3 regions of the Streptomyces sp. NPDC033131 genome follow, and region 1 is predicted to be linked to each of the others. Evidence: riboswitches for the same ligand, from Rfam matches in the RefSeq annotation. Region 1 holds a riboswitch; each other region holds the start of a gene.

Region 1 (5,979 bases):
GCGTGCACGTCCGCCGCCACCTTCGTCCAGCCCGCGAGCTGCTCCTCGCCGTGGAAGCGCGGGATGCTGTCGCTCTGCCCCGCCGACTCGTGGCCGACGTAGGTGCCCTCGGTGACGATGAGGCCGACGCCCGCGGCGGCGCGGCGCGCGTAGTACGACGCCACGTCCGCGCCGGGGATGCCGCCCGGGGAGAACGCGCGGGTCATGGGCGCCATCGCGATGCGGTTCGGGACGGTCAGGCCGTTGATCGCGGTCGGCCGGGAGAGGATGCGGGCCGCGCGGGAGGTGGACTCGGTGGTGGTGGCGGTCACGTGAGGGCTCCAATAAGACCAGACGGTATGTGCACGCGCATATACGGTACGCAGGTTTCAACCGGCCCACCGGTCGCCGCATTCCGCCTGGGTTGTGATCCCGGACACGCCCGAGGGCGGCACCCCCTGTCTCCAGGGAGTACCGCCCTCGGCGTCGTACAGCGATGAACTCGCGATCCTCGGGAGGATCAGAAGTCCATGTCACCGCCCGGCATGCCGCCGCCGGCCGGGGCAGCGCCCGCCTTCTCCGGCTTGTCGGCGATGACGGCCTCGGTGGTGAGGAACAGCGCGGCGATGGAGGCGGCGTTCTGCAGGGCAGAGCGCGTCACCTTCGCCGGGTCGATGATGCCTTCGGCGATCATGTCGACGTACTCACCGGTCGCGGCGTTCAGGCCGTGGCCGACGGGCAGGTTGCGCACCTTCTCGACGATGACGCCACCCTCGAGGCCACCGTTGACGGCGATCTGCTTGAGCGGGGCCTCCAGGGCCAGCTTCACGGCGTTGGCGCCGGTCAGCTCGTCACCCTCGAGGTCCAGCTTCTCGAAGACCGAGGAGGCCTGGATGAGGGCCACGCCACCACCGGCGACGATGCCCTCCTCGACGGCCGCCTTCGCGTTGCGAACGGCGTCCTCGATGCGGTGCTTGCGCTCCTTGAGCTCGACCTCGGTCGCGGCACCGGCCTTGATGACGGCCACGCCGCCCGCGAGCTTCGCCAGGCGCTCCTGGAGCTTCTCGCGGTCGTAGTCGGAGTCGCTGTTCTCGATCTCGGCGCGGATCTGGTTGACCCGGCCCTGAACCTGCTCGGAGGAGCCGGCACCGTCGACGATGGTGGTCTCGTCCTTGGTGATGACGACCTTGCGGGCACGGCCCAGGAGGTCGATGGAGGTGTTCTCCAGCTTGAGGCCGACCTCCTCGGAGATGACCTCGCCGCCGGTGAGGATGGCGATGTCGTTCAGCATCGCCTTGCGGCGGTCACCGAAGCCCGGGGCCTTGACGGCGACGGACTTGAAGGTGCCACGGATCTTGTTGACGACCAGGGTCGACAGGGCCTCGCCCTCGACGTCCTCGGCGATGATCAGCAGCGGCTTGCCCGACTGCATGACCTTCTCCAGGAGCGGGAGCAGGTCCTTGACGGAGCCGATCTTGGAGTTGGCGATCAGGATGTACGGGTCGTCGAGCGACGCCTCCATACGCTCCATGTCGGTCGCGAAGTACGCCGAGATGTAGCCCTTGTCGAAGCGCATACCCTCGGTGAGCTCAAGCTCGAGACCGAAGGTCTGGGACTCCTCGACGGTGATGACGCCTTCCTTGCCGACCTTGTCCATCGCCTCGGCGATGAGCTCGCCGATCTGGGTGTCGGCGGCGGAGATGGAGGCCGTGGAGGCGATCTGCTCCTTGGTCTCGACATCCTTGGCCTGCTCGAGCAGGGCACCGGAGACGGCCTCGACGGCCTTCTCGATACCGCGCTTGAGGGCCATCGGGTTGGCGCCGGCGGCTACGTTGCGCAGACCCTCGCGCACGAGCGCCTGGGCGAGCACGGTCGCCGTGGTCGTTCCGTCGCCGGCGACGTCGTCCGTCTTCTTGGCGACTTCCTTGACCAGCTCGGCGCCGATCTTCTCGTACGGGTCCTCGAGCTCGATCTCCTTGGCGATGGAAACACCATCGTTGGTGATCGTGGGCGCGCCCCACTTCTTCTCGAGGACGACGTTGCGGCCCTTGGGGCCAAGGGTGACCTTGACGGCGTCGGCGAGCTGGTTCATCCCGCGCTCGAGACCGCGCCGTGCCTCCTCGTCGAACGCGATGATCTTGGCCATGTGAAGTGGTCCTCCCGGACAGGGGGTGGATTTCTCCGGACCGCGCTGGCGCCCGCGACGGACGGCCTGCCTGCCTCGTGGTTCCTTGCCCCACTTGGCCTGCGGGCCTCACCGACCCGGTCCTCGTTGTCACTCTCACCTTCAGAGTGCTAACGCCAATGATTAGCACTCGCCCCTCGAGAGTGCAAGCGCCCGCGAAGCGGGCTCGTTGAGGGGTGGCGGTCGGGCGACGGGTGGGCGCAAGCGCCCGCCGGGGAACGGTCCGCGCCGCGGCGACCTGTTCCGGACATGCCGAAGGGCTCGTAACCCATGACTCCCCATGGGATACGAGCCCTCCGAAGAACAGAAGAACGTCGCTGTCAGTCGGCGCGTGCTTCAGCCGGTCGCCAGTCGGACCATGTCCGCCTGCGGCCCTTTCTGGCCCTGCGAGATCTCAAAATCGACCCGCTGGCCTTCCTCCAGGGTGCGGTAGCCGTCCATCTGAATCGCGCTGTAGTGGACGAAAACATCCGCACCACCGTCGACCGCGATGAAGCCGTACCCCTTCTCCGCGTTGAACCACTTGACGGTGCCCTGAGCCATGCCTAACTCCCCTATTACTGGCCCTTGCACAGATCCACACTTCGCGGATCCGGGTCAGACCTCACCCCCCACATGGTTGGGGGCGTGCGCCGGAACGCGTCGACCGCGGCCGAATGTATCTGTCCAACTGCCCTCTGCAACAGGTCAATCGGACGAGAATTCTGGACGCGCACGGTCCGGAATGTGGTGAGAATTCACCCGAATTCGGGGCAAGTCGGGCCCCACAAAAAGCACAAAAGCCGCGAAAGAAGCACACACTTTGGCTACTTCTTATCGGGCGCAAGGGGGAAATCAAGGGCTTCCGACCCGGGGATCGGCATCGCGTTCCCCAACTGTACCGCGCTCAACCACATTGAATTGCCCCCTCCGCTTCTCTCGCGGAGGGGGCAATTCAACGAAACTCTCGGTAACCTGCGTTACCGACGGTAATAATCAGCCGCCGGCGACGGCCGGAATGATCGAGACACCGGCGCCGTCCGGGGTCGCGGTCTCCAGGCCCTGCTCGAAGCGGACGTCGTCGTCGTTGACGTACACATTGACGAACCGGCGCAGCTTGCCCTGGTCGTCGAGCACCCGGGCGGCGATGCCCGTGTGGTTCTTCTCCAGGTCGGTGATGACCTCGGCGAGGGTGGCCCCCTCGGCGGCGACCTCGGCCTTGCCACCGGTGTAGGTGCGCAGGATGGTGGGGATGCGGACGGTGACGCTCATTCTTATGACCTCCGGTCAGGTGATCGCCCTCAGGGGCGCGGGGAACTGCGCGACCAGCCCCCACCGGCCCGCAGACGAAAACGGCTAGACGAGGCCGGCCTCGCGGAACGACTCCAGGTTCGGACGAATGGTCGCGGTCAGCCCCGTCCCCGCGACCGCGTCCAGCGTCTTGAGACCGTCACCCGTGTTCAGCACGACCGTGGTCTTCGTCGGGTCGAGGAGACCACTCTCGATCAGCTTGCGGGTCACACCCACGGTCACGCCCCCGGCGGTCTCCGCGAAGATGCCCTCCGTGCGGGCGAGGAGCTTGATCGCGTCCACGATCTGCTCGTCGTTCACATCCTCCACCGCACCGCCCGTACGCCGCGCGATGTCGAGCACGTACGGCCCGTCCGCCGGGTTGCCGATGGCGAGCGACTTGGCGATGGTGTCCGGCTTCTGCGGGCGGACGACGTCGTGCCCGGCCTTGTAGGCGACGGACACCGGCGAGCAGCCCTCGGCCTGCGCACCGAAGATCTTGTACGGCTTGTCCTCGACGAGCCCGAGCTTGATCAGCTCCTGCAGGCCCTTGTCGATCTTCGTGAGCTGCGAGCCGGAGGCGATCGGGACGACCAGCTGGTCCGGGAGCCGCCAGCCGAGCTGCTCGCAGATCTCGTACGCGAGGGTCTTGGAGCCCTCGGCGTAGTACGGCCGCAGATTGACGTTGACGAAGCCCCAGCCCTCGCCGGCCGGGTCGCCGATCAGCTCGGAGCAGAAGCGGTTCACGTCGTCGTAGTTGCCCTCGATGCCGACGAGCTCGCCGCCGTAGACGGCGGCCATGACGATCTTGCCCTGCTCCAGGTCGTGCGGGATGAACACGCAGGAGCGGAAGCCCGCGCGGGCGGCGGCGGCGCCGACGGCACCGGCCAGGTTGCCCGTGGAGGAGCAGGAGAGGGTGGTGAAGTGGAAGGCGCGGGCGGCCTCGATGGCCTGGGCGACGACGCGGTCCTTGAAGGAGTGCGTCGGGTTGCCGGAGTCGTCCTTGACGAAGAGCTTGCCGGCGTCGACGCCCAGCTCGCGGCCGAGGTTGTCGGCCTGGACGAGCTTGGTCCAGCCGGGGTTGATGTTGGGCTTGTCCGCCACGTCGGCCGGGACCGGCAGCAGCGGCGCGTAGCGCCAGATGTTCGCGGGTCCCGCCTCGATCCGCTTGCGGAGTTCCTCCGTGTCGTACGCGGAGAAGTCGTAGGCGATCTCGAGCGGGCCGAAACACTCCTCGCAGGCGAAGACCGGGCCGAGGGGCACGCGGTGACCGCACTCGCGGCAGCTCAGCGCTGCGGCGGGGCCGAGGTCTACGGTGTTCGTGGTGCTTGCATCAGTCTGCACAGCCATGGAGGCGAGGCCCTTTCTCCTCATCTTCCTCACGACGCACTTCGCCGTGAGACGGATTTGGCACCTTCCCTAGTCGGGAGCCTCGCTGGTGACGAGAACCGACTGGAGGGTTGCCGGGGCTTCATCGGGCCGTATCCCTCTGCCCCTCTGGATGAGCGGTATGTAGTTGTTGATCGTTGAAACGGAACGCGGACCCCGACATGCGATGGTCATCAGCGTTGTCCAAGACTGTAACCGAAGGCCAGGACAGTTGAGATAGCCGTCCGAACCGCGAGATGGATCACATGTTCTCCCAAGGGAGCATGGATCACCCGCTCGCCGAGAGAACGCAGAGGAGCCGCGCACCGTGCTGAATGAGGTCGAGCGTTGGCTGAGCACTCGCTCCTGGTCGAAGACCGATCGCCCGCTCCACAAGATCCTGGCCGCGAAACGCGCCACGCGACAGTCGGTAAGTGTCGTACTGCCCGCGCTCAACGAGGAAGAGACGGTCGGTGACATCGTCGCCGTGATCCGTCACGACCTCATGCAACAGGTCCCGCTCGTCGACGAGATCGTCGTCGTCGATTCGGGGTCGACCGACCGCACCTCCGAGGTGGCAGCCGCCGCGGGGGCCCGGGTCGTCCACCGCGACGACATACTCCCCCGCATCCCGATCGCCCCCGGCAAGGGCGAAGTGCTCTGGCGCTCGCTCCTGGCCACCAACGGCGACATCATCTGCTTCATCGACGCCGACCTGAAGGAGTTCTCCTCCGACTTCGTCTCCGGGATCGTGGGGCCGCTGCTCACCGAACCCGGGGTCCAGCTGGTCAAGGGGATGTACGACCGTCCCCTCGGCACTGAGTTGGATTCGCCCGCCTCCGGCAGGACGGCCGGCCAGGGCGGCCGGGTCACGGAACTGATGGCCCGCCCGCTGCTGAACATGCACTGGCCGCAGCTGGCCGGTTTCGTCCAGCCGCTCGGCGGCGAGTACGCGGCCCGCCGCTCGCTCCTGGAACAGCTCCCCTTCCCGGTGGGCTACGGCGTGGAGCTGGGCATGCTGATCGACTCCCTGCACCTGGTGGGCCTCGACGCACTGGCCCAGGTCGACGTGGGGGTGCGCAAGCACCGCCACCAGGACGGCCAGGCGCTGGGCCGGATGTCCGCCGCGATCTACCGCACGGCCCAGCTGCGGCTGGCCCGCGGGCACCTCGTCCGGC
Region 2 (5,979 bases), on a different contig from region 1:
CGCTCCCCCCTCCACCCGCTTCCGCCAGGTCCGCCTGCCCTGGCGGTCGAAGCCGTAGAGCGTCGCGCCCTGGCGCGCGTAGAGCGTGTCCCCCGCGACGGCCGGATCGCTGTACTGGATCCCCTCGTCGGTGAACCGGAAGGTCCACGCCCGGGACCCGTCGGCCGGGTTCAGCGCGACGAGTTCGTAGTCGGTCGCGGTGACGCCGAGACCGCCGAAGGCGACACAGCTGAGGTAGCGGCTGCCGTACAGCATCTCGTCGGCCTTGTGCCACAAGGTCTTTCCGGACCTGCTGACACCGTGCAGCGACTGCTCACCTCCCGACCCGACCAGCAGCGTGTCTCCGACCAGCGTGGGTCGCCCGGTGTCCGCTCCCACCCTCGTCGCCCACAGCCGCTTCCCGGTCTTCGCGTCCAGGGCCTGCATCTCGTCCCCGAAGGTGCCGACGTACACCACTGAGTCCGCCACCATGGGTTCGCCGGTGGGCGCCGCCCCTGTCGGTGTGCTCCAGCGCACGCTGCCGTCGGGCGCGTACGCCCGCACCCCGCCCTCGTCCGACGAAGAGGCGTAGGAAACCAGAACCAGTCCGCCCGCGGCCACCGGGACCTGGCCGTTCGAGGCGACCGGCCGGGTCCAGCGCACGGTGCCGTCCCGGCCGAGCGCGCACAGCTTGGACGCGCCCTCCTGCCCGTCGAAGAGCAGGCAGTACACGCCGTGGGCAGTGGCCAGCGGGGACATGACCTCGCCGCCCAGTGCGGTGTGCCAGACACTCAGGCCGTTCAGGTCCACCGCGTGCAGGGAGCCGTCCGAGCCGCCGACGTACACCCGCCTGCCGTCGGGCGACAGCGAGGCACAGGGCCCGTGTCTTCCGCCCAGTCCCGCGACCTTGTACTGCCAGCCCACGAGAGGCGTTCCCGTCGCGGAGGATCCGCCCGCGGCCCCTTGCCTGCCGTCCGACGAGTCCCGCAGCAGCAGCCATCCGCCGAGGCCCCCGGCCGCCACCACCCCCGCGCCACCGGTCAGCGCCCCCAGCAGCCGTCGCCGCGAGGGCGGCCGCGGCGGTGCCTTGGCGACCGCCGGTAAGTCCCTGACCGTCACGGGCGCCACGTACTCGACCCGGCTCTCCCGCTCCCCCGACCCGTGCTCCGGGATCCAGCGCTCACCGCCCCCGACGGACTCGGCCCCTGCGGGGGCACCGGCCGCGTACCACCCCGGCCGCAGGCCCTCGCGCAGCGAACGCGCGGTGTGCCCGGTCGCCGCGACCACGTCCGCGGGCGTCGGCCGGGCGCCCGGATCGTCCCGCAGACACGCCTCCACCAGCGGCAGATGGTCCTTCGGTACGGCCGACAGGTCGACGTCCCCGGTCAGGATCCGCAGCAGGACGACCGAATCCTGCCCCTCGCCGAACGGCTCCTCACCGCCGGACGCGTAGGCGAGCACCGCGCCCAGCGAGAACACGTCACTGGCCGGCCCCACCTGGGCACCGTTGCGGATCTGCTCGGGCGAGACGTAGCCGACCGAACCGACGACCACCCCGGTCCGGGTCAGCGCCGTCCCTTCCAGGGCCCGGACGATCCCGAAGTCGATCACCCGGGGACCGTCCTGAGCCAGCAGGATGTTGGACGGCTTGAGGTCCCGGTGCACCAGCGCCTTGGCGTGGATCGCGGCGAGCGCCTCGGCGAGCGCGGCCGCCAGCAGCCGTACCGCGTCGCCCGTCAGGGGGCCGCCGTCGAGCACCGCGTCCCGCAGGTTCGGCCCGTCGACGAACTCGGTGGCCATCCACGGCCGTGGGGCCTCGGTGTCCGCGTCCACGACCCGCGCGGTGTACGTCCCCGCCCCGCCGACGGTCTGCGCGGCCCGCACCTCGTGCCGGAACCGTGCCCGGAAGGTGCGGTCCTCCGCCTGCTCGGCCCGCACCACCTTCACGGCCAGCCGCGGCCCGCGCCGCGCCTCGGCGAGATACACCTCGCCCATGCCGCCGGACCCGAGCCTGCCCAGAACCTCGTAGGGGCCGATGACCCGAGGATCCGTCTCGCGCAGCTCCTGCACCCCGTGCTCCCCCTACGTCGTACGGCTGCCGAGAGGGAGCGTATACGTGCTGCCGGACGTCAGTCCCTCAGACCGCCGGGACGCAGCGCCCGTCCTCGGTGCGGTAGTTCCACTTCGCGCCGTCCCGGACGAGTTCCTTCACCGCGTTCACGAACCGCTCCACGTGCTCGTCGGGGGTGCCCGCGCCGAAGCTCACCCGGATGGCGTTGAGGGACTTCTCGCCGGGCGCGGCCTCGGGGGCGCCGCACTCGCCCTGCGTCTGCGGGTCGCTGCCGAGCAGGGTGCGGACCAGCGGGTGGGCGCAGAACAGGCCGTCGCGGACGCCGATGCCGTACTCGGCGGAGAGCGCGGCGGCGAAGTGGGAGCTGTTCCAGCCCTCGACGACGAAGGAGATCACGCCGACCCGCGGGGCGTCGTCGCCGAACAGGGAGAGGACCCTGACCTCGGGCACCTCGGCGAGGCCCGCGCGGACCGTGCCGATCAGGTACTGCTCGCGGGCGACCAGCGTGTCGAAGCCGGCCTCCGTGAGGGCCTTGCAGGCGGAGGCCACGGAGTAGGCGCCGATGACGTTCGGGGAACCGGCCTCGTGCCGGGCGGCGCTCTCGTGCCACTCCACGTCCACTCCCCCGTCCCTGCGACGCGTGACCTTGCGGCTGGCGCCGCCGCCCGCGAGGTACGGCTCCGCCGCGCGCAGCCAGTCGGCCCGGCCGGCCAGCACGCCGGTGCCGAAGGGCGCGTACAGCTTGTGCCCGGAGAAGGCGACCCAGTCGACGTCGAGGTCCCGCAGCGACACCGGGTGGTGCGGGGCCAACTGGGCGGCGTCCAGGACGATCCGGGCACCGTGCGCGTGCGCGGCGGCGGCCAGCTCCCGTACCGGCCACAGCTCGCCGGTGACGTTGGAGGCGCCGGTCACGCAGACCAGCGCCGGGCCCGGGTCACGGTCGGCGAGGGCGCGCTCCAGGGTCGCCACCGCCTGAAGCGGGGTGCGCGGGGCGTCGAGGTAGCTGACGCGGGCGTTCTGCCAGGGCAGCAGCGAGGCGTGGTGCTCGGTCTCGAAGACGAAGACCTGGCAGTCGGCCGGGAGCGCGGCGGCCAGGAGGTTCAGGGAGTCTGTGGTGGACCGGGTGAAGACCACCTGGTCCTCGGCCCGGCAGTCGAGGAACTCGGCGACCGTCTCGCGGGCGCTCTCGAAGAGGTCGGTGGACAGCTGGGAGAGGTAGCCGGCGCCGCGGTGGACGCTGCCGTAGTAGGGCGCGTACGCCGCCACGTCGTCCCAGACCCGCTGCAGGGCCGGCGCGCTGGCCGCGTAGTCGAGCGCGGCGTAGGTGACCTCGCCGCCGGTGACGAGCGGGACGGTGACGTCCCGGCCGAGAACGGGCAGCGGGGCGCAGACGGACCGGGCGGCGGCAGCGGTGGGGACAGACATGGCGAACTCCCGTGAGAGGCAGGCGACATCACCACGCGAGCGGACGGTGCTCGAGCGCGGGTGAAGGGAAAAGGGGGGATGCGGAGGTGGGGCTCTGCGGCCCTATCGCATTCGCTTGCTCACGGAAAGCTCCCTCGACGACCAGGACCCCTGGTACTGCGCTCGTTGCAGAGCGACGAGGGGTCCGCGCTTGCCGCAGGCCTTGCTGCCTACGACCTGGTCTTCACCCGGGGCACCCCGCCACGGACGGAGGGTTGCCGGACAGTCGGCCGGGGCCTCATGACTGTCACTCATGACCTGGTTCAGAAACGTACGCGAAGCGATCGTGGTCCCGCAACCCGAGTCCGGATCGCGGGACATCACCACATCATCGCCCCAGGGGCGCTACGCGTTGCTGGCCGCCACCCAGCGCTCCAGCGTCCGCTTGGCCGCGCCGGAGTCGATCGCCGCCGCCGCCTTGTCCATCCCGGCGCGCAGCTGCACGGCCAGCGGCGCTCCGGTGGGCTCCAGGGCCACCAGCGCCGCGGCCGAGTTCAGGAGCACGGCGTCCCGCACCGGGCCCGCCTCGCCGTCCAGCAGCCGTCGTGCGACCTCCGCGTTGTACGAGGAGTCCGCGCCGCGCAGCGCCTCCACCGGCACCAGTTCGAGGCCGACGTCCCGCGGGTCGAAGGCCTCCTCGGTGACCTTGCCGTCAGCGACGATCCACACCCGGGAGGTGGCCGTGGTCGTCAGCTCGTCGAGGCCGTCGTCACCGCGGAACACCAGCGCGGAGGAGCCGCGCTCGGCCAGTACGCCGGCGATGAGCCCCGCCATCCGGGTGTCGAAGCAGCCGATCGCCGAGGCGGTGACCTTGGCGGGGTTGGTCAGCGGACCGAGCAGGTTGAACGAGGTCGGGATGCCCAGGTCCCGCCGGACCGCGCCGACGAACCGCATCGAGGGGTGGAACTTGGCCGCGAAGCAGAAGGTGATCCCGGCCTCCTCCACCACGCGCGCCACGCCCTCGGGCGACAGGTCCAGGTTGATGCCGAGCTTCTCCAGCACGTCGGACGAGCCGCTCGCCGAGGACGACGCCCGGTTGCCGTGCTTGACGACCTTCGCCCCGGTGCCCGCGATCACGATGGCGGACATCGTCGAGATGTTGACCGTCTTGGCCCGGTCTCCGCCGGTACCGACGATGTCGACGGCCGGACCCGGGATGTGCAGCGGCTGCGCGTGCGAGTACATCGCCTCGACGAGGCCGTTGATCTCCTCGACCGTCTCGCCCTTGGCCCGCAGCGCCACCATGAAGCCCGCGATCTGCGCGTCCGTGGCCTCGCCGCTCATGAAGCGGTCCATCGCCCACGCCGTGTCCGTGGCGCTCAGGTCCTGCCCGCCGAGCAGTGCGCCCAGTACCTCGGGCCAGGAACGGTCCGCCGCGGTGTCGCCTCCAGCGGGGGTCACAGCGCTCATAAGCCGCTCCTGGATCAGTCCCGCACGGCGGGACGCGAGTCTCGAGGTGTCCCACCCTATCCAGCCGAGGGGCACGGCAAAGGGCCCCGTCCGGTCTGCGGACGGGGCCCTTCCCGCGCGTGGCGAGCGCAGCGATCAGTGGTGGCCGTGGCCGCTCGTGATCTCCTTGTACTCCTCGACGGTCGGCTTGGGGATCTGGGCCTCTTCGCCGTAGTACGCCTCGCTGAGCTTGGCGCGCAGCCTCTCGGAGCCCTTCACCTTGCGCTCGACGCCGTTCTCGTCGACCGTCGGGCCGATCTGCGCCGGCACGTACTGCTCGTGCGCCGTGAGCGTGTGCAGCTGCTCCTGGCTGAGCGGCTCGTGCACCTCGATGAACTCACCGTGCGGCAGGCGCTTGATGATGCCCGACTCGCGGCCGTGCAGCACCTTGTCCTTGTCGCGGCGCTGGAGGCCGAGGCAGATCCGCTTGGTGACGACGAACGCGATGACCGGCGCGACGAAGAACGCGATGCGGACGAACCAGGTGATCGCGTTGATCGACAGGTGGAAGTGGGTGGCGAACAGGTCGTTTCCACCACCGATCAGCAGCACCATGTACCAGGTGATCCACGCGACGCCGAAGGCCGTGCGCGTCGGCACGTTGCGCGGGCGGTCCAGGATGTGGTGCTCGCGCTTGTCGCCGGTGACCCAGGACTCGATGAACGGGTAGACCGCGATCGCGACCAGGACCAGCGGGAAGATCATCAGCGGGATGAACACGCCCAGGACGAGCGTGTGGCCCCAGAAGTTGATCTCCCAGCCCGGCATGACACGGATCAGGCCCTCGGAGAAGCCCATGTACCAGTCGGGCTGGGCGCCGGTGGACACCTGGTCCGGGCGGTAGGGGCCCATGGTCCAGATCGGGTTGATCGAGGCGATCGCCGAGATGGCCGCGATGACACCGAAGACCAGGAAGAAGAAGCCTCCGGCCTTGGCCATGTAGACCGGGAGCAGCGGCATGCCGACGACGTTCTTGTTCGTCTTGCCGGGGCCCGCGAACTGCGTGTGCTTGTGGT
Region 3 (5,979 bases), on a different contig from region 1:
CCGGCACGGTGGTGAACTCGTGCAGAACGCCGTCGACGCGGATGGACGTGACCGCCGCACCCGGGATCGAGGAGAGGAGCGTACGACGCAGGGAGTTGCCGAGGGTGTAGCCGAAGCCCGGCTCCAGCGGCTCGATCACGAACCGGGAACGGAACTCGTCGACGACCTCTTCGGTCAGGGACGGACGCTGAGCAATGAGCACGAGGTGTTGCCTCCAGTGGTTTGGCGACCGCTATGTGACGCCGTGGACACCATGAAGGGTACGGGGGGTACCGGCGACGTGGTCTCCGCCGAGCTCGAACCGCCCGTGGCGCCGCCCGGGTGAGGAGGTCCGGTGCCTCTCGTTTCCGCCCGTCACGCCCCCGGCCGAGGACGGCTCCAATAGGCGTGCGCGGCCACGACCGGGTGGTGTGGTGAAGGGGCCGGTGCCCGCCCTCCGGACGCCCTCTTGACGCCGGCCGGGGCGCGAACGACACTCCAAAGGGGAATCCTAGTGAACAGGTAGGGAAACATGGGGCGCCTTGGACCGGTCACCGCCGACGTGAGCCGTACGTCCGGGCAGTCACCCCTTCTGACCTCCCGCCGCCACATCGATCTGCTGCGCGTGTGCAGCGCGATCAGGCCCCTGGGCTGAGCCCGGCCTCCTCCACGCCCCGCCGGCGGCCGTCGCCGTCGCACACCGGGGAGGGCCGTCCTCTCACCGCCCGACGACGCTTCCGCCGCGCGTACGTCCACGCACCCACCCGGGGAGAACCATGTCCGTCACACCGCTTGTCACCGTCTCCTCCGCACAGCCCGCCCCGGCATTCCGGGGGAGGATCGGCAGGGACGCGCGCAGCGGGCACTACGCCGTGCCCCGCCGCTATCGCCTCCACCTGTCGCCCACGTGTCCCGACGGCCTCCGCATCGCCGTGACGCACAGCCTGCTCGGACTCGACGAGGTCTGCCCCGTGACGCTTCTGGGCGCGGTCCCCGACTGTCCCGACGGGGGACACTCCGCACTCCGCCCGCTGTACGAGGCGAGCGTGCACCGGTACACCGGTGCGGCCGCCGGGCCGGTGCTCAGCGACGACTGGTCGGGGCGGATCGTCAGCACCCACGCCCCCGACATCACCCGCGACCTGGCCCGGCACTTCGGGGGCGGCCGTTCGGCGCTGTACCCGTGCGGGGCGGAGTCGGAGATCGAGGCCGTGGAGCGGCTCTGCGCGCAGGGCGTCGAGCAGGCCGCGCAGGCGGCGGGGGCGGCGGGTCCGGACACCGGGGCGCGTGACGTGGCGCTCGACAGGCTGCTGGAGACGCTGGGTTCGCTCGAGCGCTGGCTCGTCGGACGCGAGTACGTGATCCGTGATCAGGTCACCGCAGCCGACGTCGAGTTGTGGGTCGCGCTGGTCCAACTCGACACCGTGCACCGCCACCACCTGGACGCCGCCGCGGTGCACCGCATCGTCGGCCATCCCGTCCTGTGGGCCTACGCCCGCCGCCTGGCCGCCCACCCGTCCTTCGGCATCCACCTCGACCTCGACGGCATCGCCCGCCGGCACCACGCCAACTGTCAGGGTCTGGAAGCCGCCGGAGCGGCCGTGCAGATCCTCGACTGGGCTGCCCACGCGGCTCGGGGGGCGTAGCGCGTTCCATCTGGCGGACCGGCGTTGACATTCGTTCGAGCGTTTGTCTTAACTGACTGCCAGAACGGTAATGAGCGTCAGCGACAAGCCCTGGCTTGCTGACCGGCAACCCTCGCACGCGGTGGGGTGCCCCAGGTGACGACCGGACCGGATGACATTCGGTAAGCGCGAGAGGCCTTCGGGCCGGAAGAGCAGGGTGACGGGCATGTACGCAGCTCCCAGGACGGCCACGCGCCGCTCCCAGAGCTGCGTTCCGCCGTACACGCACCGGCTCGTCGCCGACCGGGCCGTCGATCTGCTCCGCGTGAGCAGCGCACTGTGTACCGCACCGGGCCGTGCCCGCTGTCGGGGCTGACGTCCTTCCCCAGCCCCCGCGTTCCTGACGAAGCCCGCCCTCGCGGTGCGTCGTCGTCCGCCCAGCCCCCGGTCACCGTGCGTTCCCGTGTGCCACGTCCCGCCGCCGCGGAGCGGCCGCCGTAGCGGCACCACGTTCGCACTGTCCCGGGGGGTCCCGACCCCGCCCCGCCGGAGCCCTCCATGAGTGAACCCCCAGGCGCCGCCGTGTCCCTCGCCGAGGCACCACCGCCCGCCGACACACCGTCAAGGCCACTTTCCGCACAGCGAGTTCTGCCACTGCGGCGACCCGGACGCTGGATCGCCACCGCGATCGTCCTGGTCCTGGCAGCCCAGTTCGTGCACGGCCTGGTGTCCAACCCCTTCTACCAGTGGGACCGGTTCGGCTACTGGTTCCTGCGGCCGACCATCCTCGACGGGCTCCTCATCACCCTCGAAGTCGCCGCCTACAGCGCGGTGCTGGGCCTCCTCGGCGGCGTCCTGCTGGCCCTCGCCCGGCTCTCGCGCAGCCCGGTGCTCCGCGCCGTCAGCTGGACCTACATCTGGGCCCTGCGGTCGATCCCGCTGATCGTGGTGCTGCTGTTCCTCTACAACTTCAGCGCCCTGTACCGGACGCTCAGCGTGGGCGTCCCCTTCGGGCCGGCCTTCTTCACCTTCGACGAGTCGCGGCTCGCCACCGACATGGCCGTCGCCGTCATCGGACTCAGCCTCAACGAGGCGGCCTACGCGGCCGAGGTCGTCCGCGGCGGCATCCTCTCCGTCGACCAGGGCCAGCACGAGGCGGCCTCCGCGCTCGGCCTGCCCAAGGGCTACCAGTTCAGGAGGATCGTCTTCCCGCAGGCGCTGCGGTCCATCACGCCGAACTACGTCAACCAGCTCATCGGCCTCATCAAAGCCACCTCGCTGGTCTTCTACGTGTCGTTGCTCGACCTGTTCGGCACCGCGCAGACCATGGGCGCCACCTACCCCGGCGACATCGTGCCGCTCCTGCTGGTCGTCACCGTCTGGTACCTGATCCTCACCAGTGTCGTGTCCGTCATCCAGTTCTACGTCGAGCGGTACTACGCCCGGGGCGCCACGCGAACCCTGCCGCCGACGCCGTTGCAGAAGCTGCGGACCGGTCTCACCGACCTGCGGGACCGCATCCGCAGGGAGGCCGCCGTATGACCGCCGACACGATCGACCACGCCGCCGCCGTCGAGGTGCACGACGTGCACAAGTGGTACGGCACCCACCGGGTCCTGGACGGGGTCGACCTGACGGTGCGGCCCGGCGAGGTCACCGTGATCCTCGGCCCGTCCGGCTCCGGCAAGTCCACTCTGCTGCGAGTCGTCAACCACCTGGAGAAGCCGGAGATCGGCCACGTCAGCGTCAACGGCGAGCTGATCGGCGTACGCCGGCAGGGCGAGCGCCTGAAGGAGCTGAGCGAGCGGGCCATCCTGACCCAGCGCAGCCGCATCGGCTTCGTCTTCCAGAACTTCAACCTCTTCCCGCACCTCACCGTGCTGGACAACGTGGCCGCCGCCCCGGTGGCGACCGGGAAACTCGGCAAGGCCGAGGCACGGGCACTCGCCCGGGAACTGCTGGACCGGGTCGGTCTGGCCGACAAGGCCGCCGCCTACCCGCGGCAGTTGTCGGGCGGCCAGCAGCAGCGCGTGGCCATCGCACGCGCCCTGGCGCTGCGTCCCGGCGTCATCCTCTTCGACGAGCCGACCTCCGCGCTCGACCCCGAACTCGTCGGTGAGGTCCTCGCCGTCATCAAGGACCTGGCGAGGAGCGGCACCACCCTGATGATCGTCACCCACGAGATCGGCTTCGCCCGTGAGATCGCCGACCGGGTCGTCTTCATCGACGGAGGCCGGATCGTCGAACAGGGCCCGCCCTCCGAAGTCCTGGACAAGCCGCGCCACGAGCGGACCCGGGACTTCCTGAGCAAGGTGCTCTGACCCGGCCGCCGCCGGGAACCACCGCTTCCCCCACGCCACTTCCACCACCCTTCGGAATGACAAGGACAGCCATGCCCACCCAGATCTCCCGACGCGGCCTGCTACGAGGCATCACCGCGGCGACCGCCGTCACCGCCCTCGCCACCCAGCTCGCCGCCTGCGGGGGCGACAGCGACGCCGCCACCAGGACCGACGCCGCCGGCACGGTCACCGTCGGTCGGTTGTCCAACGGCGCCGCGAAGGAGACCACCCTGAAGGTCTCCGAGGTGAAGTCCATCAGCGCCGAACTGCCCGCCGCCCTGAAGAAGAGCGGCAAGCTGGTGATCGGATCCGGCACGCTGCCCTCCGGCAGCCCGCCGCTCGGCTTCGTGGGCGACGACCAGAAGACGATCACCGGCTCCGAACCCGACCTCGGACGGCTGGTGGCCGCCGTCTTCGGACTCCAGCCCGAGGTACGCCGGTCGACGTGGGAGAACCTGTTCATCGGCCTCGACAGCGGAAAGGTCGACGTGGCCATCTCCAACGTCACCGACACCGAGGAGCGCAAGCAGAAGTACGAGTTCGCGTCCTACCGCAAGGACGATCTCGCCTTCGAGGTGAGGAAGGACAACACCTGGAAGTTCGACGGCGACTACCAGAGCCTCGCCGGCAAGACGGTCTCCGTCGGCAACGGCACCAACCAGGAGAAGCTCCTCCTGGAGTGGAAGGCGAAGCTGGCCAAGGAGGGCAAGAAGCTCACCGTCAAGTACTTCCAGGAGAGCAACAGCATCTATCTGGCGCTGAACAGCGGCAAGATCGACGCCTACTTCGGCCCCAACCCGAACCTCGCCTACCACGCGGCGAAGACCGCCGGCACGCCCCAGGCCACCCGCATCGCGGGCCAGTTCTCCGGCGCCGGCGAGACACTCCAGGGCCTGATCGCCGCGACGGCGAAGAAGGACAGCGGCCTCGCCAAGCCACTCGCCGACGCCATCAACCACCTGATCGAGAACGGCCAGTACGCCAAGTGGCTCGCCGCCTGGAACCTCTCCAACGAGGCCGTCACCAAGTCCGAGGTCAACCCGCCCGGCCTCCCGCTGACCAACTCCTGATCGATCGTCACGCGGCCTGCGACACATGCCGATCACACCAAGAAGGGACACCGTCTCCGTGCCCCGTCCGACCGTCCTCCGCGGGGGCGCGGCCCTGTCCGCACCCGACGCCCCCGTCCTCGACAACGCCGTGTGGGCGTCGCTCGACGGCCCGCACGCCCACCTCGCCGAGCGCGTCGGCCGAGCCGCCCGCTACCCGGCCGACGTCTACGACTTCGCCGCCCTCGCCGACCCCGAGGACCCCGCCGCCTGGGCCGACCTGCACACGCTCGTCGGTGCCGGGACCGTCGTACGGATCAAACCGGTCGAGAAGGTGCCCGCCGCCTGGGAGGTGGTCGGCGGCGGGGTGGGTGTCCAGCTCGTCGACACCGCGCTGCGGGCCGAGCCCGCCCCCGAGGCGGTACCGCTCGGGCCCGACGACGTCCCCGAGATCCTGGACCTCGTCGCCCGCACCAGGCCGGGCCCGTTCCTGAAGCGGACGGTCGCGCTCGGCACCTACCTCGGCATCCGGGAGCGGGGGCGACTGATCGCCATGGCCGGCGAAAGGATTCGACCGCCCGGCTGGACGGAGATCAGCGCGGTCTGCACCGACCCGCGACACCGCGGCCGGGGCCTGGCCACCCGGCTGGTGCGCGCGGTCGCCGCGGGCATCCGCGAACGCGGCGACACCCCGTTCCTGCACGCCGCCGCGGACAACACCCCAGCCATCCGGCTGTACGAGTCGATCGGCTTCACCCTGCGCCGCCGCTCGCCCATCCTCCTGGTGCGCAGTCCAGGAACATCCCGCGAGGCCGGGGCGTTGTGACGCACGACGAGATCCGCGAGGCGCCCTCTCGCGCCCGGACGAAGGAGGTGACGGCCGTGACGCGCACACTCCACGCCGTCCATCTCCACTCCCGGCCCCACATCGATCTCCAGCGCGTGGCCGGCGCGCTCTGTTGCTCCTGACCCGTCGCCCAGCCG

Evidence for each region. A riboswitch is a leader RNA that binds a small molecule or an ion and turns the genes downstream of it on or off. The one in region 1 is predicted to bind S-adenosylmethionine.
Region 2: it holds a riboswitch for S-adenosylmethionine, as region 1 does, so the genes downstream of both, ACZ5XS_RS17290 (aminotransferase class V-fold PLP-dependent enzyme) here and thrC (threonine synthase) in region 1, are expected to answer to the same signal.
Region 3: it holds a riboswitch for S-adenosylmethionine, as region 1 does, so the genes downstream of both, ACZ5XS_RS42350 (amino acid ABC transporter permease) here and thrC (threonine synthase) in region 1, are expected to answer to the same signal.

Annotation. Positions count from the first base shown of each region.
Region 1 covers NZ_JBVIPA010000006.1:14,317-20,295, forward strand. The annotation lists gene ACZ5XS_RS10335 (NADH:flavin oxidoreductase) at 1-311, opposite strand, end outside; gene groL (chaperonin GroEL) at 500-2,125, opposite strand; gene ACZ5XS_RS10345 (cold-shock protein) at 2,501-2,707, opposite strand; gene ACZ5XS_RS10350 (MoaD/ThiS family protein) at 3,140-3,415, opposite strand; gene thrC (threonine synthase) at 3,500-4,783, opposite strand; SAM riboswitch class I at 4,801-4,941, opposite strand; gene ACZ5XS_RS10360 (glucosyl-3-phosphoglycerate synthase) at 5,130-5,979, shown strand, end outside.
Region 2 covers NZ_JBVIPA010000012.1:9,707-15,685, forward strand. The annotation lists gene ACZ5XS_RS17285 (protein kinase domain-containing protein) at 1-2,049, opposite strand, end outside; gene ACZ5XS_RS17290 (aminotransferase class V-fold PLP-dependent enzyme) at 2,117-3,475, opposite strand; SAM riboswitch class IV at 3,657-3,773, opposite strand; gene trpD (anthranilate phosphoribosyltransferase) at 3,860-4,924, opposite strand; gene qcrB (cytochrome bc1 complex cytochrome b subunit) at 5,060-5,979, opposite strand, start outside.
Region 3 covers NZ_JBVIPA010000065.1:60-6,038, forward strand. The annotation lists partial or broken gene ACZ5XS_RS42335 (DNA-directed RNA polymerase subunit alpha) at 1-202, opposite strand, end outside; gene ACZ5XS_RS42340 (putative leader peptide) at 512-634, shown strand; gene ACZ5XS_RS42345 (glutathione S-transferase C-terminal domain-containing protein) at 756-1,625, shown strand; SAM riboswitch class IV at 1,692-1,799, shown strand; gene ACZ5XS_RS42350 (amino acid ABC transporter permease) at 2,163-3,146, shown strand; gene ACZ5XS_RS42355 (amino acid ABC transporter ATP-binding protein) at 3,143-3,925, shown strand; gene ACZ5XS_RS42360 (ABC transporter substrate-binding protein) at 3,997-5,016, shown strand; gene ACZ5XS_RS42365 (GNAT family N-acetyltransferase) at 5,075-5,821, shown strand; gene ACZ5XS_RS42370 (putative leader peptide) at 5,878-5,964, shown strand.